2 regions of the Paucibacter sediminis genome follow, and region 2 is predicted to be linked to the other one. Evidence: riboswitches for the same ligand, from Rfam matches in the RefSeq annotation. Region 2 holds a riboswitch; the other holds the start of a gene.
The links. A riboswitch is a leader RNA that binds a small molecule or an ion and turns the genes downstream of it on or off. The one in region 2 is predicted to bind S-adenosylhomocysteine.
Positions count from the first base shown of each region.

Region 1 (3,402 bases), 340 kb from region 2:
CGCCAGCGCGCCTTCGAGCTTGAGCCCGCCGCGCGAGACATAGCGCAGCTCCGCGTCATCGCTGATGCGGAGCTCGGCGAACTCCGGCAACTCCTCGCCCGCCTTGCGAATGGCCGACCAGCCCTTGGCCGAGTGCCACTCGGCCGCGGCCGCGCTGATCAGCCGCTGCGCGGCCGAACGCGTGGGCGCCAGGCCCTTGGCGACCAACAACTGGTCTGCGCGCATTGCTCGCCGCTCAGTAGCGGTAGGTGTCGGGCTTGTACGGGCCCTGCTTGGGCACGCCGATATAGGCCGCCTGCTCATCGCTGAGCTCGCTCAGCTGCGCATTCAGCGTGGTCAGCTGCAGGCGCGCCACCTTCTCGTCCAGGTGCTTGGGCAGCACATAGACCTTGCCGATGTCGTAGGCGTCCTTGTGCGCGAACAGCTCGATCTGCGCGATCGTCTGGTTGGCAAACGAGGAGCTCATCACATAGCTCGGGTGGCCGGTGCCGCAGCCCAGGTTCACCAGGCGGCCCTTGGCCAAGAGGATGATGCGCTTGCCGTCCGGGAAAATGACGTGATCGACCTGCGGCTTGATCTCTTCCCACTCGTACTTCTCGATCGAGGCGATGTCGATCTCGTTGTCGAAGTGGCCGATATTGCAGACGATGGCGTTGTGCTTCATCGCGGCCATGTGCTCGTGGCGGATCACGCCCTTGTTGCCGGTGGTGGTGACGAAGATGTCGGCCTTGTCGGCGGCGTATTCCATCGTCACGACGCGGAAGCCTTCCATCGCCGCCTGCAGCGCGCAGATCGGGTCGATCTCGGTGACCCAGACCTGCGCCGACAACGCGCGCATCGCCTGGGCCGAGCCCTTGCCCACATCGCCATAGCCGGCGATCACGGCGATCTTGCCGGCGATCATCACGTCGGTGGCGCGCTTGATGCCGTCCACCAGCGATTCGCGGCAGCCGTAGAGGTTGTCGAACTTGCTCTTGGTGACCGAGTCGTTGACATTGATGGCGCGGAACAGCAGCGAGCCCTTGGCCGACATTTCCTTCAGGCGGTGCACGCCGGTGGTGGTCTCCTCGGTCACGCCGATGATCTCGGCGCTCTTGCGGGTGTACCAGCTCGGGTCCTGGGCGATCTTGGCCTTGATGGCGGCGAACAGGATGCGTTCTTCCTCGCTGCCCGGGTTGGCCAGCACGGAGAGATCCTTCTCGGCCTTCTGGCCCAGGTGCATCAGCAGCGTGGCGTCGCCGCCATCGTCCAGGATCATGTTGGGGCCTTCGCCCGGCGTGCCGGCCGCACCGAATTCAAAGATGCGGTGCGTGTAGTCCCAGTAGTCTTCCAGGGTCTCGCCCTTGTAGGCGAACACCGGCGTGCCGCGGGCCACCAGGGCGGCGGCGGCATGGTCTTGCGTGGAGAAGATATTGCACGAGGCCCAGCGCACTTCGGCACCCAGGGCCTGCAGGGTCTCGACCAGCACGCCGGTCTGGATCGTCATGTGCAGCGAGCCGGTGATGCGCGCGCCCTTGAGGGGCTGGCTGGTGGCGTACTCGCGGCGGATCGCCATCAGCGCGGGCATCTCGCTCTCGGCGATGTTCAGTTCCTTGCGACCCCAGTCGGCCAGCGACAGGTCGGCAATCTTGTATTCGGTGGTGGTGGCAGCGGCATTCATCAGCGGGCTCCTTCAATGACAAAACGTCGAAGCCGCTGACGCCGTGAGGGAGGGTCTGAAAAGACAACGATCACCCACGCAGGACGTCAGCGGGTGAGCGCGGTTGCAAAGAAAGTCTCCGAGCCTGGCCTCTAAGCAAGAGGTTGCAACGCTCCTCGGAAGCCACGGATTCTAAACGCATCGCGCAGCTCGTTCGCTCGAACAGGCATGGGGAATGGGCACAATCGGCGCCCATGCTGCCTCTTGCCTCCTGCCCGCCCGCGGCTCTCGGCCGCCTGCGCGGTGTGCTCACCGATATCGACGACACCCTCACCGCCGAGGGCGCCATCGCGCCGGCCGCCTTGCAAGCCTTGCACGATCTGGCCGCCGCCGGGCTGCCGGTGATCGCGATCACCGGGCGCCCGGCCGGCTGGAGCGAGCCCTTCGCGCTGGCCTGGCCGGTGCGCGCCATCGTGGCCGAGAACGGTGCGGTGATGCTGCAGAACCAGGGCGGCCAGTTGCGCCGCAGTTTTTATTGCCAGGACGAGGCGACCCGCCGTGAAAACTTCGCGCGCCTGCAGCGCTGCGCCGCCGACGTGCTGGCGCGCGTGCCGGGCGCCACGCTGGCCGAGGACAGCGCCGGCCGCCTCACCGACATCGCGGTGGACCACAGCGAGTTCGCGCATCTGGACGCGGCGCAGATCGATGCCGTCTGCGCGGTGATGCGCGCGCATGGCCTGCAGGCCACCGTCAGCTCCATCCACATCAATGGCTGGATCGGCGCGCACAGCAAGCGCACGGCGGCCGACTGGGCGGTGCAGGCCCTGCTGGGCGAGGCCTTCGTGCCGGCCGACTGGTTGTATGTGGGCGACTCCAGCAACGACGAGCAGATGTTCGCGTCCATCCCGCTCAGCGTGGGGGTGGCGAACATCGCGCGCTTTGTGCCGCAGCTGCGCAGCCTGCCGGCCTATGTCACGGCCGCCGAGCGCGGCGCGGGCTTCGCCGAGGCGGCGGCGGCGCTGCTGGCGGCGCGCGCCGCTGGGGCTTAGGCGGCAGCCGCTCCGCGCCACTGCGCCATATCGCTGCGCGGCGGCGTGCCGAACAGGCGCCGGTATTCGCGGCTGAACTGCGAGGGGCTTTCGTAACCCACCTGGTGCGCGGCCGCGGCGGCGTCCAGACCCTCGGCCAGCATCAGGCGGCGCGCCTGCTGCAGGCGCAGCTGCTTCTGGTATTGCAGGGGCGAGAGGCTGGTGAGCTGCTTGAAATGCTGGTGCAGGCTGGAAGGGCTCATATGCGCCAGCGTGGCCAGCTCCTCGATGCGCAGCGGCTCGGCATAGCGCTGCGTGAGCGCATCGACGGCGCGCGCGACGCGCTGGGTGCTGCTGTCGCCGCTGGCCAGCGCGCGCAGCTGAGCGCCCAGCGGGCCGGTGAGCACGCGGTAGAAGATCTCGCGCTGCAGCATCGGCCCCAGCATGGCCTGGTCCTGCGGCGTATCCAGCAGCTGCAGCAGGCGCAGCGCGGCGTCCAGCAGCGGCGTGGTGACGGGGCTCAGGTTCAGCCCCACCGGCGCGGCGGCGCGCGCGGCCTGGGCTGGCGAGGGGGCCGGGGCGGCCGGGCCGCACTGCAGCAGCAGATCGGCCAGCATCTGCGTGCTGCTGCTCAGGCGCAGGCACAGATAGGGCTGGGCGGGGCTGGCCTCGGTGATCTGGCCGAGCGGCAGCATGGTCATCGAGACCAGCAGGCAGTGCAGCGGGTCATAACGC
Region 1 is NZ_CP116346.1:2,344,917-2,348,318, forward strand. It holds gene PFX98_RS10815 (TlyA family RNA methyltransferase) at 1-225, opposite strand, end outside; gene ahcY (adenosylhomocysteinase) at 236-1,660, opposite strand; S-adenosyl-L-homocysteine riboswitch at 1,749-1,823, opposite strand; gene PFX98_RS10825 (HAD-IIB family hydrolase) at 1,894-2,688, shown strand; gene PFX98_RS10830 (AraC family transcriptional regulator) at 2,685-3,402, opposite strand, start outside.
Region 1: another riboswitch for S-adenosylhomocysteine. It lies ahead of ahcY (adenosylhomocysteinase); the one in region 2 lies ahead of metH (methionine synthase).

Region 2 (3,402 bases):
ATCACGCCCATGTTCACGACCTCGAAGTTGTTGCACTGCAGGACCACGGTGACGATGTTCTTGCCGATGTCGTGCACGTCGCCCTTCACGGTGGCGATGACGATCTTGCCCTTGGGCTTCACATCGCCGCCGGCCGCCGCCAGCTGACGCTTCTCCTCCTCGATATAGGGCACCAGATGCGCCACCGCGCTCTTCATCACGCGCGCGCTCTTCACCACCTGGGGCAGGAACATCTTGCCGGCGCCAAAGCGGTCGCCGACGATGTTCATACCCGCCATCAGCGGGCCCTCGATCACATGCAGGGGCCGGCCGCCCTTGGCCAGGATGGCCTGGTAGGCCTCCTCGGTGTCTTCGTTGATGAAGTCGGTGATGCCATGCACGAGGGCATGCGAGAGCCGCTCCTCCACCGTGCCGGCGCGCCAGGCCAGGCGTGCGGAGTCGTCCTTGGCGGCGCCCTTGGCGCTCTCGGCCACCTCGATGAGGCGCTCGCCAGAGTCGGGCCGGCGGTTCAGCACCACATCCTCAACGCGCTCGCGCAGCACCGGCTCCAGGTCGTCATAGACGCCCACCATGCCGGCGTTGACGATGCCCATGTCCATGCCCGCCTGGATGGCGTGATAGAGGAACACGGTGTGGATGGCCTCGCGCACCGGCTCGTTGCCGCGGAAGCTGAAGCTCACGTTCGAGACCCCGCCGCTGACCTTGGCGCCCGGCAGGTTCTGCTTGATCCAGCGCGTGGCATTGATGAAGTCCACCGCGTAGTTGTCGTGCTCCTCGATGCCGGTGGCGATGGCGAAGATATTGGGGTCGAAGATGATGTCCTCGGGGTCGAAGCCCACCTCGTCCACCAGGATGCGGTAGGCACGCGCGCAGATCTCGGTCTTGCGCGCGAAGGTGTCGGCCTGGCCCTTCTCGTCAAAGGCCATCACCACCGCGGCGGCGCCATAGCGGCGCACCAGCTTGGCCTGGCGCTTGAACTCGGCCTCGCCCTCCTTGAGCGAGATCGAGTTGACGATGCCCTTGCCCTGGATGCACTTGAGCCCGGCCTCGATCACCTCCCACTTGGAGCTGTCGATCATGATGGGCACGCGTGCGATCTCGGGCTCGGAGGCGATCAGGTTGAGGAAGCGCACCATCGCGGCCTTGCTGTCCAGCATGGCCTCGTCCATATTGATGTCGATCACCTGGGCGCCGTTCTCCACCTGCTGGCGCGCCACCGCCAGCGCCTCCTCGAACTGGCCGTTCAGGATCAGGCGCGCAAAGGCCTTGGAGCCGGTGACATTGGTGCGCTCGCCGATGTTGACGAACAGGGTGCCGGCGCCGATCTGCACCGGCTCCAGGCCCGAGAGCTTCATCGGCGGAGGGGTGGTGGCGGTGCTGGTATCGGTCATTGTCGGCCTCGGTGGACAGGGCCGCGAACTCACCGCGGCCACAAGAAATCATGGTTCGGTGAGCGTCGTTGCTGAGCGGGCGGGTGCGCCGGGCTCCGGTCCGAGCCTGGCGGCGCCTGGGTGGGCAAGCCGTCGCAACGCTCCTCGAACCGTCGGGGATTTTACGCTGAAGCCCGGGGAAGCTACCCACGCCGGCCGGGTCAACTCAAGCTTATGCTCGCAACAACCGAAAACCATGCGTGCCCTTGGCCATCGCCAGGGCTTTCGAGCGCCACCCCTTGGACCTGATACATCTCCCACCCAAAGCCCTGCGCGTCGGCCAGGTGCTGACCTTTGCCGTGCGCGATGCGGAGGGCAAGCTGCTGTTCGCGGCCGGCCAGGTGCTGCCCAACACGGGCCTGGTGCATGCGTTGATCGAGCGCGGCGCCTATGCCTATGCGCATGAGACCAAGGAATACCAGCGCGCCCTGGCCCACAAGATGGACACCATGATGCACCAGGGCGCGGTGCTGGCCGACATCGTCAAGGCCGAGACCCAGTTCCGCCCCGACCGCGGCACGCGCGCCGCCGAGCTGAGCGAATCCGCCGCCTGGGCCGATCTGCAGCTGCATGCCCGCAGCCTGCTGCGCGACCCGCAGCGCGAGGACTTTCTGCAGCGCCTGCAGATCCTGCATGACGCGGCGCTGGCGCGGCTGCAGCAGCATCCCGATGCGGTGCTGACGCTGTTGATCTTCGACGCCAGCCAGGGCTTTCAGGACTACAGCTCGCGCCATGCCCTGCTGAGCCTGGTGCTGGCCGATCTGCTGGGGCGCCAGCTGGCGCTGGGCGCGGCCGAGCAGAGCGCCCTGACGCAGGCGGCGCTGAGCATGAACCTCAGCATGAGCGTGGCACAGGACCGCCTGGCCGGCCAGGAAGACAAGCTCAGCGCCCGCCAGCGCGACGAGCTGATGGGCCATGGCGACCGCAGCGCCGAACTGCTGCGCAAGCTGGGCGTGAGCGACGAGCTCTGGCTGGGCGCGGTGCGCCTGCACCACGACGCCGGCCCCGGCCCGCTGCAGGGGCGCGCGCCGGCCGAGCAACTGGCGCGCCTGCTGCGCCGCGTCGACATCTTCGGTGCGCGCCTGAGCCCGCGCCGCTCGCGCAAGGCCATGGCGGGCGCGGCCGCTGCCCGTGCGGTGTTCCTGGACGAGCTGCAGCAGCCCGACCCGGCCGGTGCCGCGCTGATCAAGGCCGTGGGCCTCTACCCGCCCGGCTCGCTGGTGCGGCTGGCCAACGGCGAGCTGGGCATCGTCGTGAAACGCGGCCACAGCGCCAACGAACCCATCGTCGCGGCGCTGCTGGGCAAGAGCGGCGCGCCCCTGAGCGACCCGGTGCCGCGCGACACCCGCCTGGCCAGCCAGGCCATCGCCGCCAGCCTGGCCCCGCACGAACTCAAGCTGTTCGTGAACATGGACAAGCTGCTGAAGGTGAGCTGAACGGGCGGCACAATCGGTCTTCCACAGCGCTTGCAACAAGTGGGAGGCTCGGTGAACCGTCGCCAATTGCTGGCTCGGCTGGCCGCGGGCAGCGCGGCCAGCTTCGCTGCCCATGCCGAGAGCAGTTTGCGGGCCTATGCCGAGGTCTGGCCGCCCTATTGCTACCAGGAGGGCGAGCGCAGCACCGGCTATGCGGTCGAGTTGCTGCGCGAGATGGCCGGCCTGGCCGAGCTGGGGCTGAGTATCGAGCTGCTGCCCTGGAAGCGCGCCCTGCGCTATGCAGAGCAGGAGCGCGACGCGCTGATCTTTCCCACCGCGCGCAATCCGGAGCGCGAGCCACGCTTCCACTGGATCGGCCCGCTGGCGCCACGCCAGCTCTGGCTCTACGGCCGGCCGGGCAGCCGCCCGCCGCAGCTTGAGCTGATCCAAGGCCGCATTGCCACCGTGCGCGGCGATGCCGCCATCGACGAGCTGCTCAGCTCGGGCGTGCCACCCAGGCTGCTGGATCCCAGCACCGACATCGGCCACGCGGTGCA
Region 2 is NZ_CP116346.1:2,009,699-2,013,100, reverse strand. It holds gene metH (methionine synthase) at 1-1,391, opposite strand, end outside; S-adenosyl-L-homocysteine riboswitch at 1,445-1,543, opposite strand; gene PFX98_RS09150 (HD-GYP domain-containing protein) at 1,670-2,866, shown strand; gene PFX98_RS09145 (substrate-binding periplasmic protein) at 2,918-3,402, shown strand, end outside.